3 regions of the Streptomyces sp. NPDC015532 genome follow, and region 1 is predicted to be linked to each of the others. Evidence: riboswitches for the same ligand, from Rfam matches in the RefSeq annotation. Region 1 holds a riboswitch; each other region holds the start of a gene.
What was found. Region 1 has a riboswitch for thiamine pyrophosphate ahead of ACF07B_RS23080 (thiamine ABC transporter substrate binding subunit). Riboswitches for the same ligand answer to the same signal wherever they lie in the genome.

Region 1 (10,041 bases):
TGATGGAGACCACGTCCGCCCTTTCAACGCAGTAGTCCCGGGCTCGTAGGCCGGTCATGATCTGCCTATGGACGAATACAACGGGCCAGGGCGCCGCCCCGACGTGCCGGGGCAGTCGCCGGAGGAAGTCTGGACAGCGACGCTTGCACTCCTCCCTCTGGGGGCCTCCGTCACGGGAGAGGTGATCGGACGTCAGCCCTTCGGCGTCTTCATCCGGGTCGACGGAGTTCCGAACGCCCTGGCACTCGCCGAGATCATGACCATGCCCGAGGGGATGCGGTTGCCCATTCTCGGGGCACGCATCCGCGGTGAGGTCATCGAGCACGCTGAGCACAATCACCAGGTGAGGCTTCGGCTGGACGGGTCTGGGACGGCGCTTGGGTGATCACGCCCCTGTGCCGGGTCATTGAGCCCGGCTCGCGCGCGCTCCCGTTTCGGCCGGCGCACGTCGTGCTGCGCCATGGTGAACCTGCCGATGACGTGGTGACTGAGCGCATCGATCTTTGAGGACATGTGGCGCGGACAGCGATCGCCGGGCCGCCTGTGGGCGTGGAAAGTTGACCGGCGGTGTGACAGTAGACACCGGAGGGTGACGGGTCCCTCGTTCATCTGACCTGGGCGGCCCCAAACGATCTGCGACACTGGTACAGCCATGCCTAAGCCCGGAGAACTCACCTTTGTCGCGCCGCGCGGAGCTCAGAAGCCGCCGCGGCACCTTGCCGATCTCACGCCCGCCGAGCGCAAAGAGGCGGTTGCCGCGATCGGTGAGAAGCCGTTTCGTGCCAAGCAGCTCTCGCAGCATTACTTCGCCCGGTACGCGCACGACCCCGCCGAGTGGACGGACATCCCGGCCGCCTCGCGCGGCAAGCTCCAGGAAGCGCTGCTTCCCGAGCTGATGACCGTCGTGCGGCACCTGTCGACCGACCAGGACACCACCCGCAAGACGCTGTGGCGGCTCTTCGACGGCACGCTCGTCGAATCCGTGCTGATGCGCTACCCGGACCGGGTGACCATGTGCATCAGCTCGCAGGCGGGCTGCGGGATGAACTGCCCGTTCTGCGCCACCGGGCAGGCCGGTCTCGACCGGAACCTGTCCACCGGCGAGATCGTGCATCAGATCGTCGACGGTATGCGGGCGCTGCGTGACGGCGAGATCCCCGGTGGCCCGGCGCGGCTGAGCAACATCGTCTTCATGGGGATGGGCGAGCCGCTCGCCAACTACAAGCGGGTGGTCGGAGCGATCCGGGCCCTGACCGACCCCGAACCGGACGGCCTCGGGCTCTCGCAGCGCGGGATCACGGTGTCGACGGTCGGGCTCGTCCCCGCCATCAACCGGTTCGCGGACGAGGGCTTCAAGTGCCGCCTCGCGATCTCCCTGCACGCCCCGGACGACGAGCTGCGCGACACCCTCGTCCCCGTGAACACGCGGTGGCAGGTGCGCGAGGTGCTGGACGCCGGCTGGGGATATGCGGACCGGTCCGGACGGCGCCTGTCCATCGAGTACGCGCTGATCCGCGACATCAACGACCAGGCGTGGCGTGGGGACCGGCTCGGGCGCATGCTCAAGGGCAAGCCCGTGCATGTCAATCTCATCCCGCTGAATCCGACCCCGGGCTCGAAGTGGACCGCGTCGCGGCCCGAGGACGAGAAGGCGTTCGTCGAGGCGATCGCGGCCCATGGCGTCACGGTCACCGTCCGGGACACCCGGGGGCAGGAGATCGACGGAGCGTGTGGTCAGCTCGCGGCGACCGAGCGGTAGTCTGAACCGAGTCGGCCCGTGCGGTCGTCCGGCATCGTGATGGTCGGACAATCCCATCGTCCGGCATCTTCACCGTCCGACATCTTCATATTCCGACAGGGGAGCGCCACAGCGCTGAGAGTGCGGGACAGACCGCAGACCCTCTGAACCTTGCCCAGGTCATTCTGGGTAGGAAGTTCGGTCGTTACTCAAGCTGTTGCGCCCTGCCCGGGAACCGTCAGAGGTCCCGGGCAGGGCCGCGTCTCTTCCTGGTCACCCAGGAGGAATCAGTGATCACCACCATCAGTGGCGGCAGGCGGCTCGCGGCCACGGCCCTCGGGCTCGGTCTCGTCGCGCTGCCCGTGCTGTCCGCGTGCGGTTCGTCCGACGCGTCCGGCTCGGGCGACGCGAAGACGGTCACGCTCGTCAGCCACGACTCGTGGCTCGTGTCGAAGAGCGTGCTGGCGGACTTCGAGAAGCAGTCCGGCTACAAGGTCCGCGTCCTCAAGGACGGCGACGCCGGGCAGGCCGTGAACAAGGCCGTCCTGACCAAGGACAACCCCCAGGGCGACGTCTTCTTCGGCGTCGACAACACCCTGCTCTCCCGCGCGCTCGACAACGGGCTGTTCCAGCCGTACGAGGCCAAGGGCGCGGACCAGGTCCTCCCGGAGTACCGGACCGACCAGGGCAAGCACCGGGTCACGCCCGTCGACACGGGCGACATCTGCGTCAACTACGACAAGGCCTGGTTCAGCGAGCACAAGCTGGCGCCGCCGCGGTCCTTCGACGACCTGGTCAAGCCCGCGTACAAGAACCTCCTCGTCACCGAGAACGCCGCCACCTCCTCGCCCGGCCTCGGCTTCCTGCTCGGGTCCGCCGCGCAGTACGGCGACAAGGGCTGGGAGGGCTACTGGACGAAGCTCAAGGCCAACGGCGTGAAGGTCGTGGACGGCTGGGAGCAGGCGTACAACGAGGAGTTCTCGGGGTCCGCCGGCGGCAAGAAGGCCAAGGCCGACCGCCCGCTCGTCGTCTCGTACGCCTCCTCGCCGCCCGCCGAGGTCATCTACGCCGACCCGAAGCCCGCCACGGCCCCGACCGGGGTCGCGGACGGCACCTGCTTCCGGCAGGTGGAGTACGCGGGTCTGCTCAGCCACGCCAAGAACGCCAAGGGCGGCAAGGCGTTCCTGGACTTCCTGCTCACCAAGGAGTTCCAGGAGGACATGCCGCTCAACATGTTCGTCTACCCGGTCCGTGAGGGCGCGCGCGTGCCCGCGGAGTTCACCCGGTTCGGTCCGCAGGCCAAGGATCCCGAGACCCTGGCGCCCGCGAAGATCGCCGCCGACCGCGACCAGTGGGTCAAGTCGTGGACCTCACTCGTACTGAAGTAGCCGGCGAGGTCGGCGGGACCGATCCGGGCGGCGGGACCGACCCGGTCGGCGGGACCGGCCGGGTCGGCAAGACCGGCCGGGGCGGCGACGCCGGTCCCGCGGCCGCGCTCGGCGCGCGTCGGCGGGCCGCGGTGCGGTTCGGGCTGATGGTCCTGCCCGTCGCGTTCTTCGCGGTGTTCTTCGCCTGGCCGGTCGCCGCGATCGTCTCGCGCGGGCTCCACGGGGACGGCGGCTGGGAGCTCGGCCGGATCTGGGACGTGGCGACCCGGTCCGACATCCGGCACGTGCTGTGGTTCACCACCTGGCAGGCGCTCGCCTCGACGGCGCTCACGCTGCTGGTCGCGCTCCCCGGCGCGTATGTCTTCGCGCGCTTCGATTTCCGGGGCAAGCAGATCCTCCGGGCCGTGGTGACGGTGCCCTTCGTGCTGCCGACCGTGGTCGTCGGCACGGCGTTCCTCGCGCTGGTCGGGCGGGGAGGGCTGCTCGACGAGCTGTGGGGCGTACGCCTGGACACCACCGTGTGGGCGATCCTGCTCGCGCATGTCTTCTTCAACTACGCCGTCGTCGTACGGACCGTCGGCGGGCTCTGGTCGCAGCTCGACCCGCGCCAGGAGGAGGCCGCGCGCGTGCTCGGGGCCTCGCGTCTCGCGGCCTGGCGCAGGGTGACACTGCCCGCGCTCGGGCCCGCCGTGGCCGCCGCCGCCCTCATGGTCTTCCTCTTCACCTTCACCTCGTTCGGCGTGGTGCAGATCCTCGGCGGCCCCACCTTCTCCACCCTCGAGGTCGAGATCTACCGGCAGACCTCCGAGATCTTCGACCTCACGACGGCGGCGGTGCTGACGATCGTCCAGTTCGTGGCCGTCGGCGGGATCCTCGCCGTGCACGCGGCGACCGTACGCCGGCGGGAGACCGCCCTGCGGCTGGTGGCGCCGGACACCACCGCGCGCCGGCCGCGCGGCGCCGGACAGTGGGCGCTCCTCGCGGGCGTGCTGGTGAGCATCGCGGTCCTGCTCGTGCTGCCGCTCGCCGTCCTCGTCCAGCGCTCCCTCGGCGCACCGGGACTCGGCTACTACCGGGCCCTGGCCGACGACGACGGAGGTGTCTTCCTCGTCGCCCCGATCGAGGCGGTCGGCAACTCGCTGGAGTACGCGCTCGCCGCCACCGCCATCGCGGTGCTGATCGGCGGTCTGGCCGCCGCCGCTCTCACCCGGCGCGCGGGCCGGCTGATGCGGGGCTTCGACGCCCTGCTGATGCTGCCGCTCGGCGTCTCCGCGGTGACCGTGGGCTTCGGGTTCCTCATCGCCCTGGACGAGCCGCCGCTCGATTTGCGCGCGAGCTGGATCCTCGTACCGCTGGCCCAGGCGCTGGTGGGCGTCCCCTTCGTCGTACGGACGATGCTGCCCGTGCTGCGCGCGGTGGACGGGCGGCTGCGGGAGGCCGCGGCCGTCCTCGGGGCGTCGCCGTGGCGGGTGTGGCGCGAGGTCGATCTGCCGATGGTGCGCCGGGCCCTGCTGATCGCGGCCGGCTTCGCCTTCGCCGTCTCCCTCGGCGAGTTCGGGGCGACCGTCTTCATCGCACGGCCCGACAACCCGACGCTGCCGGTCGCCGTCGCCCGGTTGCTCGGCCGTGCCGGAGATCTCAACTACGGCCAGGCGATGGCCCTTTCGACCATCCTGATGGTGGTGTGCGCGGTGGCGCTGCTGCTGTTGGAGCGGGTACGGACCGACCGGACCGGGGAGTTCTAGATGCTGCTGAGCCTCCAAGGCGCGACCGTACGCTTCGGCGGGCGGCCCGTGCTCGACACGGTCGACCTCGATGTCGCCGAGCACGAGATCGTGTGCGTGCTCGGGCCGAGCGGCAGCGGAAAGTCCACCCTGCTGCGGACGGTCGCCGGACTGCAGCCGCTGGACGCGGGCCGTGTGGTGCTGGACGGACAGGACCAGGGAGGCGTCCCCGCGCACAAGCGGGGCGTCGGCCTGATGTTCCAGGACCATCAGCTCTTCCCGCAGCGGGACGTGGGCGGCAACGTGGCCTTCGGGCTGCGGATGCGCGGCACGTCGAGGAGCGGACAGGCCGCCCGGGTGGGGGAGTTGCTGGAGCTCGTCGGTCTGCCCGGAGCCCGGGACCGCGCCGTCGCCTCGCTCTCCGGCGGCGAGCAGCAGCGGGTGGCGCTGGCCCGCGCCCTGGCACCCCGTCCCCGGCTGCTGATGCTCGACGAGCCGCTCGGCCAGCTGGACCGCTCACTGCGCGAACGCCTCGTCGTCGAACTCCGCCAGCTCTTCGGCGAGCTGGGGACGACGGTGCTCGCCGTCACGCACGACCAGGGCGAGGCCTTCGCGCTCGCCGACCGGGTCGTGGTGATGCGCGACGGGCGGATCGCCCAGTCCGGTACGCCGCTGGAGGTCTGGCAGCGGCCCGCTGACGCCTTCGTGGCCCGCTTCCTCGGCTTCGACAACGTGGTCGACGCGACCGTGAGCGCGAGTGCCGCCGACACCCCCTGGGGCAAGGTCCCGGTGCCCGAGGGCGCCCCTCAGGGGCCCGGAACCCTCCTCGTACGGCCCGCCGGTGTGCGGCTCGTGGCCGCGGCGGACGGGCTGCGCTGCACGGTCGCCGCGCGCACCTTCCGGGGCACGCACGTCGCCGTACAGCTCCAGCCGGAGGGCGCGCCCCGGCTGGAGGCGGCGTGCGCGCTGCGGGACGCGCCGGAACCCGGGGACGTGGTCGGGGTGCAGTTCGACGCCGCGGAGATCGTCGTCCTCGGGGCGCCCGCCCCCGCGGAGCGACCCGTGTGGCAGGCCGGTTGAGCGGCACGTCCGGACAGCCGTGTGGCCCGCCCCCTCGACGGGGACGGGCCACACGGTCGTTCAGGAGGTGGTTCAGCTCGCCTTCGAGGCGCCACGGCGGCGCATGCCGAAGAAGACCGCTCCGCCACCGACGATGACGAACGCGCCGGCGATACCGGCGATCATCGGGGTGTTGGAGTTCGCACCGGTCTCGGCGAGGTTGGACTCACCGGCGGCCGCGGACGGCTGGTTGTCGCCCGGGGTGGCCGGAGCCGCGCTGCTCTCCGAGTCGGACGGGCTCGCCGAGTCCGAGGGAGTGTCCGAGGGGGCGGACTCCGACGGCTCCGGGCTCGTCGACGGGGACGGCGACTCCGACTTCGTCGTGCAGGCCTCGTCCTTGGTCACCAGGTTCGGGGAGATGTCCTTGTCCACGATGTTCGGGACGCTGACGTGGATCCGGTACTCGGCCTTGGGCGCCCAGTCCTCCGAGAAGGAGATCGTGGCACCGTCCTTGCTGCCGGTGACCTTCTGGGCGGACCCGACCTGGTGGTCGTCGGCACCGTTGCGCTCGAGGAACACCGTGACGGTGGCTTCCTTGGCGGAGGAGTCGATGTCGGTGACGGTGATGATGCCCTTCCCGTTGCCGTCACAGGTGGCGGCGGCCGAGAAGTCCTTGATGTTGCAAGCGAGTGCGTTGCCGGCGACGCCGAGCGCGAGCGCGGCAGAGGCGGAGGCAACGCCGAGGATTCGCACGGAACGTGCGGTGCGTCGAGATATGGACACGATTGCCCTTCACAGGTTGCGCAACTGCGGGGGGTGTGGGGGGATTTGCTGCGGTCTTTCCAGCAACAGCGCCCCCAGGAGTCTCACAGGTCTATAAGCGCGACCTAAGTGCTGTCAATGCGTAGGCCATGCCGCGTGGTTGGCTTTGCCGAGTTGTTAAGATCCCAGGTGTTTGAGCGCTTCCGGAGCGTCATCGACACCGTCGACAAGGGCGATGCGCGACTCCATCGCCCGCTCCCTGGCCAGCGACGTCAGCAGTGCCCAGGCGGGGTATCTGTCGGTCCAGTGCGCCCGGTCCACCAGGACCATCGGGGTCGGCTCGCCCCTGGACCCGTAGTAGTTGGGGGTCGCGTTGTCGAAGATCTCCTGTACGGTCCCGGCGGCGCCCGGAAGGAAGACGACCCCCGCGTTCGAGCGGGCCAGCAGCCCGTCCTCACGGGTCGCGTTGGCAAAGTACTTGGCGATGTGCGCGGCGAAGGCGTTCGGCGGCTCGTGGCCGTAGAACCAGGTGGGGATGCCGACCGAGGGGCCGCCCGAGGGCCAGCGCTCGCGGACCTCGAAGGCCGCGCGCGCCCAGTCCGTGACGGAAGGGGTGAAGGAGGGGACGGCGGCCAGCACACGCAGCGCCTCGTCGAGCATGCCGTCGTCGAACGGGGCCGCGTACGCGCCGAGGTTCGCCGCCTCCATGGCGCCGGGGCCACCGCCGGTGGCGACCATGAGACCGGAGCGCGCGAGGGTGCGGCCGAGCCGCGCGGCCCCCGCGTACGCCTCCGTGCCGCGCGCCATCGCGTGGCCGCCCATCACGCCCACCACCCGTACACCGACGAGGAGTTCTTCGAGCGCGTCCGAGACGGAGTCGTCGTGGACCGCGCGCACCATCGACGCGAATATGTCGCCGTCGGCCTTGGTCCCCTGGAACCAGGCGTACGCGCGGGCGTCGGGCGTCGACTCGTACCCCGCGTCGAGCGAGGCGAAGAGCTCGTCGGGGGAGTACAGGTGACCCCGGTAGGGGTCGAGCGGGAGGCCGGGTACGGGAGGGAAGACGAGGGCACCGGAGAGCCGGACCCGCGCGGCCGCCTCGGGCTCCATCGGGCAGCCGAGGAAGACGGCACCCGTGGTGTCCACGGACAGCAGCTCCCGCGTACGGCCTGTCAGATCGACGGCCTGGACACGGAATCCGGCGAGCGAGCCGCCGGCCGAGACGGCCTCGTCGAACTCGGCGAGGGATTCGATCTCACGGTCGTGGGAGGCGTGAAGGGGAGTCGGCAGCACGTGGCCATGCTAGGGGCTGCCGCCCAAGGGGCACCGGGGTTCTGGACTCCCGCCCTCGTGACGTGACCCCGGGTCGTCCCGGCCTCGCAACAGACCGCGCCCCGGCCGCCGACCGCGAGCCGGCCGCCGACCGCGACCCGGCCGTCGACCGCGACCCGGTCGCTTCAGGGCCCGCGGCACCGGCGAACCTTCTTTCGCCCCCTCCGCCCCTGCCCGTCCCGTACCCGGGGCTCCGCCCCAGACCCCGCTCCTCAATCGCCGGAGGGGCTGAATCTTGCCCCGCCCCCTGGGGCTTCGCCCAATCGCTGGAGGGGCTGAATCTTGCCCGGCACCCGAATAGTGGCCGGAGGGGATGGATTTGGGGACGTTTCCGGGGTCGGCGCGCGGACCCCTGTACCGCGCGCCGGCCCCGGAATGTCGACAGGGCGGTGAGGCTCAGCCCTGGACGGCCGCCGGGTCCATCCACATGACCTCCCAGGTGTGGCCGTCGAGGTCGTCGAAGGCACGCCCGTACATGAAGCCCTGGTCCTGTGCCTCGCCGGTCCCCGAGCCGCCCGCCGCGATGGCGGCGTCGACCAGCTCGTCGACCTTCTCGCGGCTCTCGGCACTCAGACACAGCAGCACCTCGCTGGTCTTCGTCGCGTCCGCGATCTCCTTCTTGGTGAAGTCCGCGTAGCGCTGCTTGCCGAGCAGCATCGCGATGATCGTGTCGCTGATGACCACACAGGCGCAGTCGTCGGTGGAGAACTGGGGGTTGATCGTGTAGCCGAGCTCCGTGAAGAACTTCCGCGAGGCGGCGACGTCGGACACGGGCAGGTTCACGAAGATCATCTGCTGGTACATGCGAGGTTCTCCTGTCGGTGTTGTGCCGTTCGCAGGGATAGACCGGGGGTCCGCCCGGAAATCATCGCCCGGTACGGACTTTTTCCCGGAGGATCGCGCCGGGCGGCCCGCGGGCACGGCACCTGACCGGCCCGCGGGACGGTCAGGTGATCAGCGGAAGCGCGGCCAGTGAGGCGACCGCCCAGGTCAGCGGGGCGAACGCGACGAACAGCGCCCCGGCACGCAGGGCCGCGGCGCCGCGCAGCATCGTGGCGGGCGCCCCCAGCCGCAGCAGCGCCGCCGTGGTGTCGGCGCGTGCCTGCCGCGCCTCGACGGCGGCGGTGGCCAGGGTCAGCAGCGTGCACCCGGCGACCAGCAGGGCGCCGAGGGTGGTCAGCGGACCGAACGCCGGCCGGGCGCCGGTGTACAGCGTCGTCATGGCGAAGGCGCCCGACGCCACCGCGGACACCACCCCCAGCGGCTGCCCGATGCGCCGTGCCTCCGCCTGGAGCACCCGCCCGGCCAGCAGCCGCAGCGCGCCCGGACGTACGGCCTGGAGCAGCCATCCGCACAGATACGTGATCGCGGGCCCGGCGAGGGCCAGACCGACCGCCGTCAGCACCCAGCCGAGCAGCACCCCGGCCGGACCGCCGGCGAACCCGCCGGGCAGCGCGAGCGCGGGCGCGGGTCCCGAACGGCTCGCGTACGTCTCCACGGCCAGCCCGGCCGCCAGCGCGGCCGCGCCCCAGGCGAGTCCGTTCGGGTACCCCTGCGCGGGCGGCAGTGCGCGGGGCCCGGCCTCGGCGAACCGGCGCCGGTCCGGGCGCGCACCGGGCACGACGGCGCCCTCGTACGCCGGTTCCGTGGCCCCGTACGCGATGCCCGGCTCGTACGCGATGTCCGGGAGCTCGTACGCGGGCGGCGTTGCGTGGGCGGCGGCGGGCGGCAGGTCCTCCGCGGCCGTCCTCCGGGTCTCCCCGGAGGCGTAGGCCTCGGCGGTCCAGTGGAAGTCGGGGCTGTCCGCCGCGGGGGCCCGCGGGTCGGGTGCCGGCAGGGCGCCGCCGCCGGTGTCGGCCGACGCGTCCTGGAACCCCTCGCCCGTGCCGGTCACGGTCAGTCCCGCGGCCGTGCGGGTCGCCGTCGAGGCCGTGGGGCCGCCGGGCGCGGTCACGGGCGTGGGGGTGCCGGGAGCGCCGGCCGTGGGCCGCCCGCCGCCCCGGGCAGCGGTCCGCGGAGCGCTCCCGACCGCGTTCTG
Region 2 (10,041 bases), on a different contig from region 1:
CCGCCGCCGTCCGCGCCCGGCTCGACCACGACCCAGCGGGAGCCGTCGGGCCTCGGGGTGTCCTCGACGAGGCGGAACCCAAGGGCTTCGGTGTAGTGGCGGACGGCCTCGTCGTAGTCGTCGACGACGAGGGTGACCAGGGCGATGCGTCTCATCGGACCTCTCCAGGGTTATACGTAACACGTAGGGTACGGCATCGGGTACGGCGTTCCCTGCCGGGCACCGGGGCGACTCCCTTCCGCCGGTCACCCGGGCCGGGCGGACGGGCGCGCGGACGGGCGGGCGGGAGAGCGAACGGGCGGGAGGACGGGCGGGAGGACGGGCGGACGACGCCGGCACCACCGGGCGGCGGCGATCCCCGGGGGCGACACGGCGCGGCGCTCCGCCGAGTGACGGGACACCGGCCCCCGGTCGGCGAAAGGGGGCCGACCCTCGCGGGTGATGCGACGCTGATCTTCATGGAGCATTCCGGGAACCACCCCGGAGGCCATCGTCTACAGTTATGTAGACGAGACCGCGACGCGGCAAGGCGCGGGCGAGCGGTCCTGCCCTGTGCGCGCCTCCCGTGGAAAGGGGCCACAGCCATGTCCGCCGCCCCGGGCGCACCCGCGTACGAGACCGACGCCCCCCGGGTCCGGCCATGAAGCGACAGGGCACCGGCGACATCGCCGCGTCGACCGCGCTGGGGAGCCTGGTCGCCTTCGTGCTGCTGGCTCTGGTCGTGACCGGTCACGACGGCGCACCTCTGTCCGGCGACTCGGAGCTGGCCTCCTGGTCCCTCGCTCACCGCCCGGACATGGCACTCGCCCTGGCACGCGGCGTGACCTACACGGGCACCGGAATCGTCCCGTACACGCTGGTCGTCGTGGCCGGCCTGCTCCTCGGCCGGACGGCACGGCAGCGGGTCCGCGCCGTCGCCGCCTGTGTCTGCGCTCTGGCCGCCGCGCAGGCCCTGCGGTTCGCCGTGATGTCACTGATCGCCCGCCCCCGGCCGCCCCTGGAGAACTGGGCCACCCATGCCTCGGGGTGGTCGTTCCCGTCCGGTCACACCACCACCTCCGCGGTCGCCGCCGGACTGCTCGTCCTCGCGGTGCTCGCCCGCGCCCCCCAGTCCAGGAGAGCCTTCGTCCTGCTCGTCGGCTGCTGGGCCGTGCTCGTCGGCTTGTCACGCGTCTATCTGGGCGTCCACTGGTTCTCCGACGTCGTGGGCGGCTGGCTGTTCGCCGTCTGCTGGCTGAGCCTGCTCCTGTACGTCCTCGCGCGGTTCTTCCCCGGCATCCACTCCACGATGACGGCGGCCCCTCACCGCGAAGACCCCACGACGGGATCAGATGCCGTCACGATGGACGTGGGCGTCCGAGCCCTTCATCAACGTCCCCGCGCGGAGGACAGCCGGTTGTCCGTGAGGGCGTCGGCCGGGAGCCGGACGGCCGGACACAGGCAGCAGTCCTCGAAACGCCGGACCGTCTCGGCATCAAGGATCCGGCTTCGGGTCCTGGCGGCCGGCCGACGGGGCGGGCCTCACTCGACGCCCGGCGGAAATCCGTAGATGCCGTCGTCCACGGGTGCCCCCTCCGGGATGTCCAGAGGACAGATTCCCCAGTTCCGCGCGATGGCCATGACATGCTGTTCATCCGGCATGGCGGCACGCCAGTCGTCGCTCTCGGCTTCGCTCCAGTTCTCCCAGCCCTCCTCCAGCCACCGCTCCCCGACGCCCAGTCGGCGCTCGATCTCGGTGGGCTCACCGAACCGCAGGGGCACATCACCGGCGCAGCCGTGAAAGCAATAGGCCCGGACCACTCGGCCGGCCTCCACCCTCGCCCAGGCGTGATACTCACCGATGCGATCCGTGCTGAAGTACTGAAGGTCGCCGAAGCGCCGGCCGAGCACTCCGAGCCAGTCCAGGATGGCGGGACCGTCGCCGTCGCGTCCGTTGTCGAGGTGGACCCGGCCGTGGGCCAGCGTCCAGCCGTCCACGGGGGACGCCACGAAGACGCCCCGCTTGTACGCCGCTTCGGACCCTGTCTCCCAGTCCATCGCCACGCGCCCGACCAGCCCGAGCGCGTCGGCGACTGCCCTGCTGTCGGCGCCGGGCACGGCGAGCCAGGACGTCTTGTAGCCCATACCCATGGTGATCCCCTCCCACGTCTGAGGGTGGAGCCTGCCGCACGGTACCGACATCCGCCGTCGGGCGCCCCGGCCACGCCCCTGCGACCCGCCCGGGACCCCTCCCTCCCGGGGTGCCCTCGGCGGGGCTCGCGGTGGCGCCCGGCTACGGATAGACGTACGTGTTCAGCGTGTTCACCGCGGAGCCGGGATCACCCAGGTCGTAGCGGTCGACCGCGAGGTAGTTGGGCTTCTTGCGGGCGGCCGGCTCACAGAAGCGGCGGGCCCGGTCGGCGAGTTTGGTGTTGTCCGTGCCGGCGGTCCCGGAGATCGTGACGTCGCGGAAGTGATTCATGACGAAGAGAGGGCGGAAGCCGTTCTCCGTGCGGGTGAGCGGTACGTTCGTGCCCGCGTCGTACCAGCGGCTGTAGCAGGACCAGTCGGAGGAGCCGAGGCCCGAGCCCATCGACCAGTAGTTCTCGACGGTCCACTCACGCTGGTACATGACACCGAAGCTGTCCCGGGTCAGTCCGGCGGACTCGTCGGACGAGCGGCTGTGGTCGGTGAAGATGAGCATGCGGTGTCCTGCGGCGGTCAGATCAGCGAGCTTCGGCCAGCCGTTCTCGCGCACGCCGGTCGCGTCGGGACGGTAGAGGACGTCGGACAGACCGTTCACGCGGGCGAGTTCGGAACGCAGGACACCCGGATCGACGTAGTCCTCCAGGAACACGGTGACGAACTGGTCGGGGTGCCGCTTGAGGAAGTCGACCATGCGCTGGAGGTCGACCCAGAGCGCGACCGGCCTGCTGACGAGGGTGCAGCTGTTGTGACACAGGATCGCACCGTCGGGGGTCTGGTGCAGGTCGAGCATGAACCCTCGCACGCCGTCGGCGAGTTGCTGATCGATACCGCGTTTCTGATTGGGTACGAAGTTGACGAAGGGCGGGGCGAATCCGCCGTCCACGCCGTTGGCGTAGGCGTTGTGGGCGGTGAGGAACGTGACCTGGTCCAGGGTTCGTTGATCCTGGGGCGGCATCGGCCGGGTCACGGGCTGGGCCGGGGTGAGGTACCAGGAGGCGAGAGCGCCGGCCGAGCCGATGGCCAGCTGGGCCGGGTAGTTGGAGCCCGAGGACCTGTCGGTGACCGTCAAGTACCGTTCCGAACCCGGGGCTTTGAGCGTGTACCGGTCGGTGCCGCCCGGCGTCACCTCCCAGGCGGCGTCGGCGCTCGTACAGGCCACGGTCCGGGCCTGGTCGCCCGAGCGGCCCAGGCAACTGCCCGCGCTGTCCGTGCTTTCGAGCACGGAGGAGGAACCGCTCTGGCGCAGCGTCCACTGCTGGCGGTCCTCGTTTCCCCTGGGGTTGTGCTGGACGACCGCGCCCGCGCTGTCGGCGGCGTTCAGTCCCGTGACGGCGCTCTGGACGAAATAGGTTCCCGCAACGGGGACTTGGGCGGCACCGGCTGGCGCGGGGACGGCGAAAACGGAGCCCAGTACGGCGGTGGCGGCGAGCAGGGAGCGTCGGCTCGGTCTCATGGCACGTGATCCCTTCCTGTGGGGAGCATGAGCATGCCATGCAGAGACCCGGCGTCGGGGGACAGCGGTCGGATCGCGTCACGGGACGTGGCCCCACCCCGGTCCTGGCCCTCACCTCGGCCCCCGGTCCGTCCCCGCCCTGGGCCCGGCCTCGCCCCCGGTCCGCCCCGGCCCGGCCCCGCGCGGCCCGCCCCGGACACGGTGTCGCCCGGGCGGCGACGCATGCCCCCGAGAGCCCCCTCGCATCACCTCCGACGCGGCTCGGACGGACCGCCGTTCACCCTCCGCGCGAGGTCAGGTGCCCTTACCGCGTGCCGGGATGCTCGATCCGCGTGACGAACGCGGTGATGTCGGCGACCACGCGTTCGGGCTGCTCCCAGTGGAGGCAGTGGCCGGTCTCGGGGTAGGCGAGGAACTCCGCGCCGTGCACCGCGTCCAGGATGGTCTGCTGGTCCTCCCGGGGCAGGAACTCGTCCTGTTCACCCCAGATGACGAGTGTGGGCACCAGGATGCCCGCGAGCGTCGCGCGGAGATCGGCGTCGAGGAGTCCGCGGGCCGTGTCCTTCCAGACGTACGCGGGAAGCTTCAGATTCTCCTCCACCATGGTCTCCACGAACCCCCGGGCGATCGGGCGGGTCACCGTGCCGGCCAGGAAGTCCTCGACGAACGCGCGGGGCACGGGATCGGTCAGCTCCTCCACGGCGCCGGCCAGCCTGGTCACCGCCGGTTTGTCCGTGAGGGTGCCGGGGACACCGAGCAGCACCAGGCCCGCGATGCGGTCGGGGTGGCTGCCTGCGACGATCCGGGCCGGTACGCCGCCGCTGGACGCCCCGACCAGGACGGCCCGGGGGATGTCGACCGCGTTCAGGAAGTCCACGAGGTCGGCGGCGAAGTCGTCCGGGCCGTAGCCCTCCGGGGGCCGGCCGGCGTCGCCGTGCCCGCGCTGCGTGGGCGCGTATCCGTGCAGGGACGCCGGAAGGCGCCGCAGGAGGGGTTCGAAGGACCACCAGGAGTCGGCCAGACCGTGCACGAAGACGACCGGCGTACCACTGGGATAGCCGGCCTCGGCGTACGGCAGGACGAGACCTTCCCCCACCTGCGCGGACTTCAGGGAGATCACGGTCACGGCACCCTGCCTCCTTCCGCCCGGCCGCCGGGTCCGGGACCCGGGAGCGAAGAGCGAGCGGCGATCACTTCCGACAGTACCGAGGGGCGGCACACGCCGCGCTGCGAACCGGCCCGGTCGCGCCGTTCGAATGAACCGGAGCGCGCGCGGGCGCGCTCCGGCCCGGGTGTGTGACCCCATGAGGCGACGCCTTCGAAGAGGCGCCGGGGTCACGGGCCCCGGACGGCTCCCGGACGGTCCGGTCCGTGTCCCGGTGGTGGCGCCGCCCTCCGCGCACGGGAGCCGAGCACGGGTTCCGCCCGGGGACCCACTGCCGCTCGGTCGCGAGGAGCGGTTAGTGTGTCCGTCGTACCGGACACGGGGTGCCCCGTCCGAGGGCTGAGATCACACCCGTCGAACCTGAACCAGTTCATACTGGCGGAGGGATGTCTTCCATGCCATGGGCGCATGTTCCCGGCGGGCTGCCCGCCGACACCCGGCCTGCCGTCTTCGACGGACGGATGCCCGCCGCACCCGGTGACCTTCGGGTGGAGGGGCACGGCATCGAGCCGGTCCCCGAGAGCAACCGGTACGGCGGGGCCGGGCGCCTGTTCACCGTCTGGTTCGCCCCGAACCTGACGATGACGGGCGTGTTCACCGGCACCATCGGGATCGCGCTGGGCCTGGACTTCGGCACCGCGCTCGCCGCGGTCGTCCTCGGAACCGTGTTCGGCGCCCTGCCCACCGCCTACCTCAGCACCTGGGGCGGACTCACCGGCACCGGCCAACTCCCGCTCGCACAGCTCGCGTTCGGCCGGGCGGTGGTGCTGCCCGGGATGCTCCAGTGGCTGTCCTCGGTCGCCTGGGACGCGTTGATCGGCCTCTTCGGCGGGGATGCGCTGGCGCGGCTGTGCGGCTGGCCGTTCTGGCTCGGCGTGCTGGTCATGATGGCCGCTCAGGGGGCCCTGGGTGTCCTCGGCTACGAAGCCGTCCACCGCCTGCAGATCGTCATGACGTTCGTGCTCGCCGTGGCCTTCGCGGCGATCGCCTGGCGGATGCTCGACGGGGTCCACCCCGCGACGACCGGGTCCGCGACGGGCGCCGACCGCGCCGGCGCGTTCGTGCTCACCAGCACCATCGCGCTGAGCCTCTCGCTGTCCTGGGCGCCGTACGCCGGTGACTTCAGCCGCTATCTGCCGCGTTCGACGTCCCGGCCGCGGATGTTCTGGTGCACCTTGCTCGGGCTCGTCGCGTCCTTCGTCGGTGTGCAGGTCCTCGGGCTGTGGGGCGCGTCGGTGCTGACCGACCAGACAGCGGCGGGCGTGGACGCGTTGCTGGGCGGTGGCGCCGCAGGAGCGTTCGGGCTGCTGGCCGTGGCACTCGCCGCGGTGTGCAGCAACGCGATGAACGACTACAGCGGTTCGTTGGCCCTCCAGACCCTGGGTGTGCGGATTCCGCGCCCGTTGGCGGCCGCCCTGGCCGCGGCGCTCGGCTTCCCGCTGGTGCTGTGGATGCACGCCGCCGACACGACGGCCCGCTTCCAGAACGTGCTGTTGTTCGTGGGCTATTGGATTCCCGGGTTCGTCGCCATCGTCGTCGTCGACTGGATCGCCCGGGGGCGGGAGCGCGGGGACGCCCCGGTCGACGTCGCCGCCGAGATGTCCCGTCCGCGCTCCGCATGGCCGTCGCTGGTGGCCTTCGTGGCGGCATTCGGCGCGGCCGTGCCGTTCATGGACACGGGCCTGTACGTCGGTCCGGTGGCCGACGCGCTGCACGGCGCCGACCTCTCCTACTACGTCGCGTTCCTCGTCGCCCTCGCCCTCTACGCCCCGCTGCGGCTGCGCCGCCGCGTCTGAGGGCCGCCCGTCGCTCCGCCGGTCCAGGGCTTCGGGCCCGTGGCCGTATCCGAGAGGAACACCTCATGCCCACCCCGCCGCGCGTCCTGACGATCGCCGGCTCCGATTCCGGCGGAGGCGCGGGAATCCAGGCCGACTTGAAGACCATGCTCGCGCTGGGCGCCCACGGGATGAGCGTGCTCACCGCCGTGACCGCGCAGAACTCCGTGGGTGTGCAGGGGGCTTGGGAGCTGTCCGAGGAGGCGGTACGGGCCCAGTACCGCAGTGTCGTCGACGACATCGGCGTCCAGGCCGTGAAGACGGGGATGCTCTCGTCGCCCGGACTGGTCGCCACCGTCGCCGAGTTGCTGTCGGACGTGGGCGCCCCGGTCGTCGTGGACCCGGTGAGCGTCTCCAAGCACGGGGACCGGCTGCTGGCCGACGACGCGCTGGACGCCGTACGGACCCGGTTGCTGCCGCGGGCGACCGTGGCCACCCCGAATCTCGACGAGGTCGCTCAGCTCACCGGGCTGAAGGTGGACGACGAGACGGACATGCGCCGGGCCGCCGGGCTGCTGCTCGCCTTCGGTCCCCGGTGGGTGCTGGTGAAAGGGGGTCATCTGCCGGGCCAGGCCGTCGATCTGCTCACCGACGGAACGGCCGAGCACTGGCTGCGGGCGCCCCGCCACGACAACCGGCACACGCACGGCACGGGGTGCACGCTCGCCTCGGCCATCGCGGTGGGCCTGGCCGAGGGACTCTCGGTACCGGAGGCCGTACGACGGGCCAAGGCGTACGTGACCGCCGCGATCGAGGCCGGTTTCGCGCTCGGTGCCGGTATCGGACCGGTGGACCACGGGTGGCGACAGCGCCGGAACGGCTGACCCGGCCCGACGTCAGCCCGTCGTTCGGCACGACCCCTCCTGTCCGGGCCGCCGCCAGCGATCCCGGCGCGACCGCCCTCTTCCCGGCCGCCGGCCGTCGTTCGGGGACGACCGCGCCTCCTTCCGGCACCGGCCGTCCGGGCAGCCGGACGCCGGCCGAACCAACGGCTCCGCACGGCGGTGCGATGCTCCCGCGCGGCCATGTCCGTCCGGCGCCCGAAGGTCCGTCCCGCGGTCCGGAACACCTCCTGGCGCGAAAGGTGAACACCTCGGCCCCTCCCGGCGTACTGATCGGCACAGCGACAGTCGTCTGCCCGCCCGTCAGGTACGCGGACAGGCAGATCCGGATCCAAGGAGCAGACCATGAAGGCGACCGCGCAGATCGGCGTCACAGGGCTCGCGGTGATGGGCCGCAACCTGGCCCGCAACTTCGCCCGGAACGGCTACACCGTCGCCGTCCACAACCGCACCCCCGCGCGCACCAAGGCACTGGTCGAGGAGTTCGGGCACGAGGGCGCCTTCGTCGCGGCCGAGTCGGCCGAGGACTTCGTCGCGGCGCTGGAACGCCCCCGACGCCTCATGATCATGGTGCAGGCGGGTGCCGCCACCGACGCCGTCATCGAGGAGTTCGCCCCGCTGCTCGAAGACGGCGACATGATCATCGACGGGGGCAACGCCCACTTCAGTGACACCCGTCGTCGTGAGCAGTCGCTGCGCGAACGCGGCATCCACTTCGTCGGCGCGGGTGTGTCCGGCGGCGAGGAGGGCGCCCTCAACGGGCCGAGCATCATGCCGGGCGGCTCCCCCGAGTCGTACGCCTCGCTGGGCCCGATGTTCGAGTCGATCAGTGCCAAGGTGGACGGCGAGCCCTGCGCCACGCACATCGGCACCGACGGTGCCGGGCACTTCGTCAAGATGGTGCACAACGGCATCGAGTACGCCGACATGCAGCTCATCGGTGAGGCCTACGACCTGCTCCGGCGCGTCGGCGGCTACACGCCGCAGCAGATCGCGGAGATCTTCCGGCGCTGGAACAAGGGCCGCCTCGACTCGTACCTCATCGAGATCACCGCCGAGGTCCTGGCGCACACGGACGCCGCCACGGGTGAGCCGTTCGTCGACGTCGTGGTGGACGCCGCGGGGCAGAAGGGCACCGGCCGCTGGACCGTGCAGACCGCCCTGGACCTCGGCTCCCCGGTCACCGCCATCGCGCAGGCGACCTTCGCCCGCGCCGCCTCCAGCCAGGACGGACTGCGCTCCGCCTACCGCGGCCTGCCCGGCGGCACCCACTGGGAGCTGTCGGGAACGGAGGCCGAGCGCTTCACCAGCCAGGTGGAACACGCCCTGTATGCCTCGAAGTTGATCGCCTACGACCAGGGCTGGAAGATGATCCTGGACGCGGCGGCCGAGTACGGCTGGGACATCGACCTCGGTGAGGTGGCGAAGATCTGGCGCGGCGGCTGCATCATCCGCGCGGCGTTCCTCGACCGTATCCGCGCCGCGTACGCCGTCGATCCGGGCCTGGTCAGCCTGCTCTCCGACGCGGGGTTCGCCACCGAGATCAAGGACGCCCAGGTCCCGTGGCGCGAGGTCGTCTCCACGGCCACCCGCAGAGGCGTGCCGGTGCCCGCGTTCTCGGCCGCCCTGTCCTACTACGACACCCTGCGCGCCGACCGGCTGCCCGCCGCCCTCACCCAGGGCCAGCGCGACTTCTTCGGTGCCCACACCTACCGGCGCACCGACCGCCAGGGCAGCTTCCACACGCTGTGGGGCGAGGCGTCCCGCAACGAGACCGAGGTCCTGTGACCGCCACCGGTCGATGAGTGAGCGAGGGGCGGGCCGTACCTCCGTGATGACGGAGATACGGCCCGCCCCTCTCCCTCTTTGACGCCGGGGGTCTCCCGTCGCGCCGGTCCGGACGTGATGTCCCTCGTGTCGGGTCTGTTCGGGTATGAGCCGTCGGATCGCTCCGGGAGGGTGTCTCGGTGAGCGGGGCGGCCCGGTATCCAAGGCGGACATTTTCGCGTCGACGGCTCGTTCGGTACGTGCGTCGATGTCGCCATCCCCGCCCTGACCGGGGCAGATGCCGCGCGCCGGGGCCTTCCGCTCTCCGCCGCGGGACCGGGCGGCCTCTGCCACCGCTCGCGCGCTCCGCGATCCCCTTGCACTGTTGGGGTGTAACGAGGAGGTGCGGTGCCATGCGCGGAGCACAGGGTGCGAGGCAGTGGTGCTGGCGCTGGCGGAGGAATCCGCTGCGTCGCCGTGACGACGTCTTCGAGGCGTGGATCGTACTGATCGTCTGGATGGTGATGGTGCTGGGAGGCACCCTCGCCGGCCTGGCGACCGCCCACGCCGCCGACGAGTCCTTCACGCGGCTGCGCCACGACCGGCACGCCATCCCGGCCGTACTGGTCAGCAGTACGGAAAGGTCGATACCCGCCGGAGAGGGCTCGGCCTACGACCATGTCCGGGCGACGGTCCGCTGGAACGCGCCGGACGGGACACCACACGTCGGCAGCGCCCTGGTGGAATCCGGGCACAAGGCCGGATCGCACGTGGTGATCTGGACGGACGCGC
Region 3 (10,041 bases), on a different contig from region 1:
CTGGCTCAGCTGGACGACAAGTCCCGGCGTGACCACCTCGACCGCTACCCGGTGCGGACGCTCACGCCGTACACGGTGCGTGACGAGGACCGGCTGCTGCGGCGCCTCGAACGGGCGGGCCGGATGGAACCCGTGATCGAGCGGCAGGAGTACGCGCTGGGCACGGTCTGCGCGGCGATCCCCGTCACCGCGGGCAGTTCGGCCGCGGTCGTGGCCTTCTCCCTCCCGTCCCACCAGGGCGACCGGCTGCTGCCCGTGGCACGGCAACTGCAGGACGAGGTCGGCAGGCTGTTAGGAACACTCGCCATCTCTATCAGTATCTGAAAACTCACTCCTTGTAATGCGGCATGCACGTTGAGCAATATTTCCAGCAGTGTCAGGTGGGACGAATCCTGGCCAGTCGACGGCAAACGACGGGGTAGGCGATGCGTGAGTCGGTGCAGGCAGAGGTCATGATGAGCTTCCTCGTGTCCGAGGAGCTGTCCTTCCGCATTCCTGTCGAGCTGCGATACGAGACCTGTGATCCGTACGCCGTGCGGCTGACCTTCCACTTGCCCGGCGACGCCCCCGTGACCTGGGCGTTCGGGCGGGAACTGCTTGTCGACGGGGTGGGCGGGCCCTGTGGTGACGGCGATGTGCACATCGCCCCGTCCGACCCGGAGGCGCTCGGCGAGGTGCTGATCCGGCTTCAGGTCGGCGGCGATCACGCGCTGTTCCGGTCCGGGGCCGCGCCGCTCGTCGCGTTTCTCGACCGGACGGACAGGCTCGTGCCGCTCGGGCAGGAACGCTCCCTCGAAGGTTTCGACACCTCGCTCGACGCGGTGCTCGACCGCATCCTCACGGAGGAGCAGAGCGCGGGCTGAAGCGTCGGCGGCCCGCGAAGCGGCGTAACGCTTCCTCACAAGGGGCGCCGGTGCAGGATGGTTTCCGCGTCGCTGCGTGAGGGCTCAGTGCTTGCGGCGGCGTCCCTTACCGCTCCGTGCCGGCGTCCTGTCGGCCGCGGGCTGCGCGGGGACGGGCGCGCCGCCTTCGCGGTCCGCGGCGACCACCAGCGCGGCCAGCGCGGTCGTCACGGGGACCGCCGCGACGAGACCGATCGATCCGACCAGCGTGCGCACGATCTCCTCGGCGACCAGTTCGCTGTTGGCGACGGTGCCCACGCTGCTCTGGGCGATCGAGAAGAGCAGCAGGAGCGGCAGCGCGGCGCCCGCGTAGGCCAGGACGAGCGTGTTGACGACCGACGCGATGTGGTCGCGGCCGATACGGATACCCGCGCGGTACAGGCCGCGCCAGCCCATCGTCGGGTTCGCCTCGTGCAGTTCCCAGACCGCGGACGTCTGCGTCACCGTCACATCGTCCAGAACGCCGAGCGAACCGATGATGACGCCGGCCAGCAGCAGGCCGCTCATGTCGATGGACGGGTACAGACCGTGGATCAGGCCGGTGCTGTCGTCGGTGTTGCCGGTCAGCACGGCCCAGTCGATGAAGACCGAGCCGAGGAGCCCGATCAGCACCAGTGAGAGCAGGGTGCCGACCACTGCCACGGACGTCCGGGCCGACAGACCGTGACACATATAGAGCGCGATGAGCATGATCGCACTGGACCCGACGACGGCCACGAGCAGCGGGTTCGAGCCCTCCAGGATCGCGGGCAGGATGAAGAAGTTCAGGATCACGAAGCTGATGGCCAGGGCGACCAGCGCCATGATGCCGCGCATCCGGCCGATCACCACGACGACCACCGCGAAGATCACGGCGAGCAGCGTCAGGGGCAGCTTCCGGTTCGCGTCCGTGACCGAGTACTGGAGGTCCTTGGGGGCGGAGGGTTCGTACGCGACGACGACCTTCTCGCTCTGGTGCAACTGCCGTGATTGATCGGGCTGAACGACCTCGGTGAACGTGCGGCCCTGGTCCTTGCCGGTGTCGATGCGGACAGTCGCCTTCTTGCACTCTCCCCCCTTCCCGGACTGAGCGGAGGAATCCCCGGCGGCGGAGCCGCCCGTCGCGGCCCCCGAGGAGGCGTTCACGGACTTGCAGTCCACCTGGTCGATCTTCGTGACGGTCGCCTGCTGGGTCTGCCGGTCGAACCCGACACCGGTGCGCTCGTGGGCCGGCGCGCCGCCGGGCCACAGCACCACGAGACCCACGACGACCGCGGCCGCGAAGGGGATCAGTACCGCGGCGATGACCTTGCGCAGCTGCTTGGAGACCGGCGCCGCGGGGCCGTGGCTGTGGGAATGTCCGTGCCCGGCGCTCACCGGCTCGTCGTGCCCGCGGCGGGGACCCGGCCCGTGCCCGTCGCCCGAACCCTGATGATCACCGTCCGGTCCGTGGCCGTGCCCGTGCTCTTGCTCGTGTCCATGACCGATGCCGGAGCCGTGCCCAGGGCCGCCGTCGGAGCCGGGACGGCGCGGTGGCTCGGGCGGAGGGAACGGATGCTGCCGGGTCGTCGTCACCGCCCGATCATCGCAAGAACGTCAAGGGCCCTCTGTTCACCGCGCCAGACATGACGCTAGCGTGGGGGCACCTTTGCACACGCGGGAGCTCGGAGCACCGGGCTGAGAGGGCGCTGACCTCCGTCTTCGCGATGTTTCACATGAAACATCGGCGATCGGAAGCCGCTGCGTCGACCGCTGAACCTGTTACCGGGTAATGCCGGCGTAGGGAGTAGGTCTCATGACCGACAAGGATGTACGCACGCCTGCCTCCAGCCGGACGGACGGGGTTTCCCCGCCGTCCTCGAACGGCCAGGACGGGCAGTCGATCGGCTGGCACAAGGCATACGTCGGGGGTACTCGCCCCGATCTGCGGGTGCCGGTTCGCCAGGTGCACCTCACCAACGGGCAGGCGGTGACGTTGTACGACACCTCCGGCCCGTACACCGATCCGTCCATCGACACCGATGTCCGCAGGGGGCTGGCACCGCTGCGTGAGAGCTGGATCATCGCCCGCGGTGACACCGAGGAGTACGCGGGCCGTCCCGTCCGTCCCGAGGACGACGGGATCAAGCACACGTCCCCGCGCGGAGGGCTGCGCAATCTCGACGCGGTCTTCCCGGGCCGGCCGCGCCAGCCGCGCCGGGGGCGGGCCGGGCAGGCGGTGACCCAGCTCGCCTACGCGCGGCGCGGTGAGATCACGCCCGAGATGGAGTTCGTGGCGGTCCGTGAGAACGTCGCCCCCGAGGTCGTGCGGGAGGAGATCGCCGCGGGCCGAGCCGTGCTGCCCGTGAACATCAACCATCCGGAGATCGAGCCGATGATCATCGGCAAGCGGTTCCTGGTGAAGGTCAACGCCAACATCGGCAATTCCGCTGTGACTTCCTCCATCGAGGAGGAGGTCGAGAAGATGACCTGGGCGACCCGCTGGGGCGCCGACACGGTCATGGACCTGTCCACCGGCCGCAACATCCACACCACGCGTGAATGGGTGCTGCGCAACTCCCCCGTCCCCATCGGCACCGTGCCGCTCTATCAGGCGCTGGAGAAGGTCGACGGCCGGGCCGAGGAGCTGACCTGGGAGATCTACAAGGACACCGTCGTCGAGCAGGCCGAGCAGGGCGTGGACTACATGACGGTTCACGCGGGCGTGCGCCTGGCGTACGTGCCGCTCACCGCGAACCGCAAGACCGGCATCGTCTCGCGCGGTGGCTCGATCATGGCCGCCTGGTGCCTCGCGCACCACAAGGAGTCGTTCCTGTACGAGAACTTCGAGGAACTCTGCGAGATCCTCGCCGCGTACGACGTCACCTACTCGCTCGGCGACGGGCTGCGGCCGGGTTCCATCGCGGACGCCAACGACGCGGCGCAATTCGCCGAGTTGAGGACGCTCGGGGAACTCAACAGGGTCGCGAAGCGTTTTCAGGTACAGACGATGATCGAAGGCCCGGGACATGTCCCGATGCACAAGATCAAGGAGAACATCGACCTTCAGCAGGAGATCTGTGATGAAGCTCCGTTCTATACCCTCGGTCCGCTGACGACGGACGTCGCGCCGGCGTACGACCACATCACTTCCGGCATCGGTGCCGCGATGATCGCCTGGTGGGGCACGGCCATGCTCTGCTACGTCACGCCCAAGGAGCACTTGGGCCTGCCCGATCGTGACGACGTCAAGACCGGCGTCATCACCTACAAGATCGCCGCCCACGCAGCCGACCTCGCCAAGGGGCACCCAGGTGCGCAGGAATGGGATGACGCGCTCTCCGACGCCCGCTTCGAGTTCCGGTGGGAGGACCAGTTCAACCTGGCTCTCGACCCGGACACGGCGCGGGAGTTCCACGACCAGACGCTGCCGGCCGAGCCCGCCAAGACAGCCCACTTCTGTTCCATGTGCGGGCCGAAGTTCTGCTCGATGAAGATCAGCCAGAGCATCAACGAGCGGTTCGGCGGTGACGTGGCCGACGGCGCCTCCGCCGAGGAGATCTCCGAGGGCATGCTTCAGAAGTCCCGGGAGTTCGCCGAGGCGGGCAACCGCGTGTACCTGCCGCTGGCCGACTGAGCTGTTCCAAGGGGGCGGCGGTCCGGGGCACACACCCGGACCGCCGCCCTCGGCAGGGTCACGGGGTGACGTCCTGCGGGTACCAGCGCAGTTCGACGGTGTTGCCGTCCGGGTCCTGGACGTAGACCGAGGTGGCGTTTCCCCGCGCGCCGAAGCGTTCCACGGGCCCCTCGAGCACGGTGAAGGATCCCGACGCGATGACCTGGTCCCAGTCCAGAGGTTCCACGGTGAGACAGATGTGGTCGACGTTGGACCCGCCAGGGGTATGGGTGATCAGGTCGATGATGGTTTCCGCCGTGATCCTCACGGACGGGAACGGGGCCTGGCCGGACCGCCATTCGGCGACGCGTACGGGTTCGAGGCCCAGAAGTCCGGTGTAGAAGTCCAGGGACCGTTCGACGTCCTCGACATTGAGGACCAGGTGGTCGAAGGCCTTCACGCGCAGCGCGGTCATGTCGTCTCCAGGGCGATGGCGTGGCGAAGCCACGGAGGTGGTGGGCGTACGGGTGGACGGAACCGGGCGCGGAGCCGCTGTGCGCCCGGCCGGCCGGGGAGCCAGTGGGCTCTCCCGCGGCCGGGTGGACGACTTCTACGATCCGCCGTGGGACGGCCGCCATCAAGGCATGATCGCTGTACGACCGTTGAGTCAGATTTAACGCCGGGGGTTTCATGCTGGAGCGAATGGAGACCGAGATCTTTCTGACGCTGGCCGAGGAACTGCACTTCGGCCGGACCGCCGCGCGGCTGCTGGTCACGACCGGGCGTGTCAGCCAGGTGATCAAGGCGCTGGAGCGCAGAGTCGGAGCCCTGCTGTTCGAACGCACCAGCCGTTCCGTCCGGCTCACCCCGATCGGCAGACAGCTGGCGGACGATCTGGCGCCCCTGGTCGCCGGGATGGAGGCGGCGCTGCGCAGGGCGGCCGACGCCGGCCGGGGCGTCACCGGAGAGCTGCGGGTCGCCTTCCTCGGTGAGTGGACGGCGCCCACGCTCCTCAAGGCGGTCGGCCTGTTCGGTGAGCGTCACCCGGACTGCCGTGTCGACGTGCGGGAGGTCCAGCTCTCCAACTCCCGGGCGAGTCTGCTGGACGGTTCGGTCGACGTGCTGCTGGCCTCGTTCCCCTTCGACGGAATGGCCCGCGGACCGGCTCTGCTGCGGGAGAGACGAGTCCTGGCCGTCCCGGCAGGTCATCCGCTGGCCGGTGAGGAGCGGCTGTCCCTGGAGGTGCTGGCGGAACATCCCGTGGTGCAGTACCCCCAGGTGACCTCGGCGACGTTCAAACAGGACCGCACACCGGACCGCACCCCCTCGGGCAGAGCCGTTCCGAAGGGGCCGGCCGGCGGGTCGTTCTCCGAAATGCTGACCCTGGTCGCGATGGGCCGGGGCGTCCTCCCGGTCGGCGAGCACTCACGGCAGTACTACCCGCGGCCCGACGTCGCCTACGTACCCCTGCACGACGCGCAGCCGATCGAACGGGGACTGGTGTGGATGGAGGGCAACACCACCGAGCGGCTGCGCGCGTTCGTACGGGCCGCGACGGACGCGACCGGCGCTTCTCCCGCGCGGGCGTATCGGTCGGATCCACCGACGGCTTCTGCGGGGAGACTGGACGCATGACACCGACATCGATGAGCAAGGGCGCCAACCTTCCCGTCGCCGCGCAGCAGGTGCGGGTCGTACTCGGCTGGTCAGGAGGCCCCGGTGCGCCGGACGCCGATGCCTCGGCCCTGCTGCTCCGAGCGGACGGGCGGGTGCGTGACGACGGTGACTTCGTCTTCTACAACCAGCCCAGGCATGCCTCGGGCGCCGTGCACCACTCGGGCAAGCGGCGGGAGGGGGACGGGACGACGGACACCGTCGAGGTGGATCTGCGTGCCCTGGAGCCGGAGATCCAGCGCGTGGTCCTGGGCGCCTCCGCCGACGGGGGCACCTTCGGCCAGCTGTCAGGTCTGAGACTGCGGCTCCTCGATGCCGGAACCGGGCAGGAACTGGCGGTCTTCGAGATGGAGGCGACGACGGAGACGGCGTTCATCGGAGGCGAGCTGTATCTGCGGGGAGGGCAGTGGAAGTTCCGCGCGGTGGGCCAGGGGTACGCCTCCGGGCTCGCGGGCCTGGCCACCGATTTCGGGATCAGCGTGGACGAGGAGCCGGGCACGGCCGGGAGCACGGACACGAGGAGCGCTCCCGCCGGAGCCTCCGCGGTGGCACCGACGCCCTCGCCGGTCCCGGCACGCCCGATCGCGCCCGTCCCCCCACCACCCCCGCAGGCACCGGCATTCCCGAACGCGCCCGTTCCTCCGGTGCCCCAGGCACCCCCGGCTCCCGGCTCGGCCCCTCGTCTCGTCAAAGGTGAGGAGCGGTTGCCCGTCGACATGCGCAAGCGGCTCTCCCTGCGCAAGGAGCAGGTGGCGGTCAGTCTGCGCAAGCACGGGGCCGTGGGCGTCAGGGCCCGCGTCATCCTGGTCCTGGACGCTTCCGGGTCGATGTCGTTCCTGTACTCCAAGGGCGTCGTGGCCGATGTGGTGGAACGGATGGCCGCGGTGGCGGCCCAGCTGGACGACGACGGGGAGATGCAGGCGTGGACCTTCGCGTCGAACCCGGCCCGACTGCCGGACCTCGCCCTGGGCGATCTGCCGGAGTGGCTGGAACGTCATGTCCGGGTGGGTGAACTGACCTTGTTCAGAAGGAAGAAGCCGAAGAAGGGCCTGCTGCCGGGACAGGTGGACATGCGGGCGGTCGGCATCCAGAACGAGGAGCAGAAGGTGATCGCCGAGGTCCGGACGTTCGTCCGCGAGCACCCGTCCGCCGATCCCACGTTGGTGCTCTTCTTCTCCGACGGAGGCGTCTACCGCGACAAGGAGATCGAGAAGGAACTGCGGGAGGCGGTGGACGAGCCGGTCTTCTGGCAGTTCGTCGGACTGGGGCGCTCGAACTACGGCGTTCTGGAGCGGTTCGACACCCTGCCGGGCCGACGCGTCGACAACGTGGGCTTCTTCGCGGTCGACGACATCAGCGACGTACCGGATCCGGATCTCTACGACCGGTTGCTGTCCGAGTTCCCGTCGTGGACGAAGGAGGCGCGGCGGCTCGGCATCATCTGAGACACCCCGAGAACAGCGCAGGACGCCCGGAGACGGGTGTGGAGAAGCCCGCGCCACGGGCCCAGGGACCGCCCGCGCCACGGCCGTGCACGGGAGCACCGGCGCCCGCGGCGGGCTACGGCGGGCAGTGCCCTGCCACAGCCGTACGGACGCGCCCGCGACAGCCGGCAACGGCCGCACCGGCAAGGGCCCGCACCGGTAAGGGCGTACGGGCCCGCGCACCCGCGCGGGCCCTCTCCTGCCTCGGACCCGGCCGTCGGCCGGCCGGGTCACTCGGGCTGGTGTTCAGGGCCCCCGAAGTCCGGGCTGGAGAAGTCCGGGCTGGAGAAGCTCGGGCGCGGGCCCGCCGCCGGTCCGTCGTCGGGGCTGCTGAACCCCGGCCTGCCGTACCCGAGGTGCGGAATGCGGCTGGTGGGGGCCGGTGCGGGGCGGCTCAGGGCCGCCGAGCCCGGGTCCGCGAGGGCCTCCCGGAGGAACGGCAGGATGCCGCGCTCCAGCAGGGCGTCACGCCAGGCCTCCTTGGCCCGGGTGACCTGACCGGTCAGCTCGTCGCCCGCTTCGGCCTGGAAGGAGGACGAGCTGTTGCGCAGGGCGGTCAGCAGCAGTCCGGCCGCGGCGACCAGAATGGCGGCCGCCGTGATCGCGCCGAAGACCCATCCTGTGGTCAGGAGGGTTCTGGCGACGGCCGGCTCGGGATCGAGCATCCTCAGGACGTAGCCCACGAGCAGGAAGATCAGCGCCGCTGTCCCGGCGAGGACGGGGGCGAGCACCGCGACGACGGCGACCGCGCCCGCTCCGGCGGTCTCGGTGACCTCCCCCACGGTGGCGGCGAGCCCCAACACGGTCGTGCCCGGCTCCGTGGAGCCGGTTTCCTCGCTCACGACAGCGGACCGCACCGGTCGGCGCAGTTCGCTGCGGACCTTCACATAGTGCGCGTACTCGTCCGACGCGGCCGTCGTGATGAGGGCTGTGGCGTTGAGCGCCATGGTGCGCAGTTGTTCGAGGTTGAGCCGCTGGCCGACAGCGGCGAGTTCCGGGCGGTGTGGTGCGGAGCGCAGCGCCTCATCGAGGATCCGCTCGTATTCCTGGCGGTCCTCGCTCAGCAGGTGCTGCGGAACGCTGTTCATCTGCATCCCCCGATGCTCCGTAGGGCTGATGGCTCGCACGCTGACGAGCCGTTGGGCAGAAACGGAGGGGAGCCTGCTACGGATAAGCCGATGGTAGAGCGGTGACGGCACGCCGTGACAGGGGGTTTCCAGAAATTGGCCCCTGTCCGCAGCGGTCCGTCCGCCGGACGCCTGCCCGGTGAACGCTCAGATATCCAGGGGAAGTTGCTGGACCAGCAGTTTTCCGGCCATGGTCACTCCACCGTCCATCGCGATGGCCAGACCGTCGGCGTAGACGTGTGGTCCTTCGATCACGGGACCCGCTCCGGCCTCGCCGTCCTCCGGGCCCACCTCGCCCAGGAGGTACGGAATAGGGCTGTGACCGTGGACGACGCGTGTGCCGCCGTACAGGTCGAGCAGTTCGTGGACCGCCTCGGCGCCGTCGTCGCGGAAGGCGAAGCGGCGGGTGAACTTGCGGAAGAGGTCCCAGCAGTCCTCGGCGTCGTTGCGGGTGAGGGTCTCGCGGACGGTGTCGTTGACCGCTTCGATGGAGTCGCCGTAGTCGAGGTAGGCGGTGGTGTCGGAGTGCACCAGAAGGTGTCCGTCGACCAGCTCCATGGCGTCGAGGCGGGCCATCCACTGCAGATGGTGGTCCTGGAGACGGTCCATGTCCGTCTTCTGGCCGCCGTTGAGCAGCCAGGCGGCCTGGAAGGTGGCGGTGCCGGCGCCGGAGCTGACCGGGGTGTCGCCGAACCGCTTGGCGCCGAGCAGCAGCAGCTCGTGGTTGCCCATGAGCGCCTTGCAGTAGCCGCCGGCCGCGGCCGCCTCGGCGGACAGCCGCATCACGAGGTCGATCACGCCGATGCCGTCCGGACCGCGGTCGGTGAAGTCGCCGAGGAACCACAGGCGCGAGGTGCCGGCCGACCAGTTGCCGCCGGCGTCGAGGAGGCCCTTGGCCTGGAGCGCGGCGACGAGCTGGTCGAGGTAGCCGTGCACATCCCCGACGACGTACAGCGGGCCGGGTCCGGCGCCGGACGCCGGGGCGGGTGCGCCCGAGGGGTCCACGGCGACCTGCAGGGTGTCGCCGCGGTTGATGACCGGCAGATCGCGCTGCGTGGGCGTGTACCCCTCGGAGAACTCTCCCGGGAACTCCGACGGAGACTCTCCGGACGCGTAGGGGGAGGATTCCCCCGACGCGTACCGCGCGCTCTCACCGACGGGTCCGGCGCCCTCGCCATGCGGCGTGTTCTGCGCATACGGACCGGTCTCGTGGACGTAACCCGGTACCCGGAAGTCGCGCAACGTCGCCGTCCGCACCACCTCGGGTCCCTGACCGGCCC

Region 2: another riboswitch for thiamine pyrophosphate. It lies ahead of ACF07B_RS29325 (purine-cytosine permease family protein); the one in region 1 lies ahead of ACF07B_RS23080 (thiamine ABC transporter substrate binding subunit).
Region 3: another riboswitch for thiamine pyrophosphate. It lies ahead of thiC (phosphomethylpyrimidine synthase ThiC); the one in region 1 lies ahead of ACF07B_RS23080 (thiamine ABC transporter substrate binding subunit).

The regions. Positions count from the first base shown of each region.
Region 1 covers NZ_JBIBSY010000007.1:249,179-259,219, forward strand. Annotated here, with positions in the region: gene ACF07B_RS23070 (hypothetical protein) at 68-385, shown strand; gene rlmN (23S rRNA (adenine(2503)-C(2))-methyltransferase RlmN) at 653-1,759, shown strand; TPP riboswitch at 1,847-1,952, shown strand; gene ACF07B_RS23080 (thiamine ABC transporter substrate binding subunit) at 2,029-3,126, shown strand; gene ACF07B_RS23085 (ABC transporter permease) at 3,273-4,871, shown strand; gene ACF07B_RS23090 (ABC transporter ATP-binding protein) at 4,872-5,930, shown strand; gene ACF07B_RS23095 (LAETG motif-containing sortase-dependent surface protein) at 6,003-6,662, opposite strand; gene ACF07B_RS23100 (LOG family protein) at 6,849-7,964, opposite strand; gene ACF07B_RS23105 (VOC family protein) at 8,400-8,807, opposite strand; gene ACF07B_RS23110 (hypothetical protein) at 8,950-10,041, opposite strand, start outside.
Region 2 covers NZ_JBIBSY010000011.1:234,316-244,356, reverse strand. Annotated here, with positions in the region: gene ACF07B_RS29350 (VOC family protein) at 1-155, opposite strand, end outside; gene ACF07B_RS29345 (phosphatase PAP2 family protein) at 641-1,549, shown strand; gene ACF07B_RS29340 (hypothetical protein) at 1,522-2,130, opposite strand; gene ACF07B_RS29335 (phospholipase) at 2,273-3,640, opposite strand; gene ACF07B_RS29330 (alpha/beta fold hydrolase) at 3,945-4,766, opposite strand; TPP riboswitch at 5,115-5,209, shown strand; gene ACF07B_RS29325 (purine-cytosine permease family protein) at 5,201-6,601, shown strand; gene thiD (bifunctional hydroxymethylpyrimidine kinase/phosphomethylpyrimidine kinase) at 6,667-7,464, shown strand; gene gndA (NADP-dependent phosphogluconate dehydrogenase) at 7,828-9,270, shown strand; gene ACF07B_RS29310 (hypothetical protein) at 9,663-10,041, shown strand, end outside.
Region 3 covers NZ_JBIBSY010000005.1:182,578-192,618, reverse strand. Annotated here, with positions in the region: gene ACF07B_RS18365 (IclR family transcriptional regulator) at 1-324, shown strand, start outside; gene ACF07B_RS18360 (SsgA family sporulation/cell division regulator) at 426-863, shown strand; gene ACF07B_RS18355 (YibE/F family protein) at 948-2,456, opposite strand; TPP riboswitch at 2,528-2,684, shown strand; gene thiC (phosphomethylpyrimidine synthase ThiC) at 2,677-4,497, shown strand; gene ACF07B_RS18345 (VOC family protein) at 4,556-4,951, opposite strand; gene ACF07B_RS18340 (LysR family transcriptional regulator) at 5,179-6,111, shown strand; gene ACF07B_RS18335 (VWA domain-containing protein) at 6,108-7,595, shown strand; gene ACF07B_RS18330 (hypothetical protein) at 7,865-8,728, opposite strand; gene ACF07B_RS18325 (metallophosphoesterase) at 8,909-10,041, opposite strand, start outside.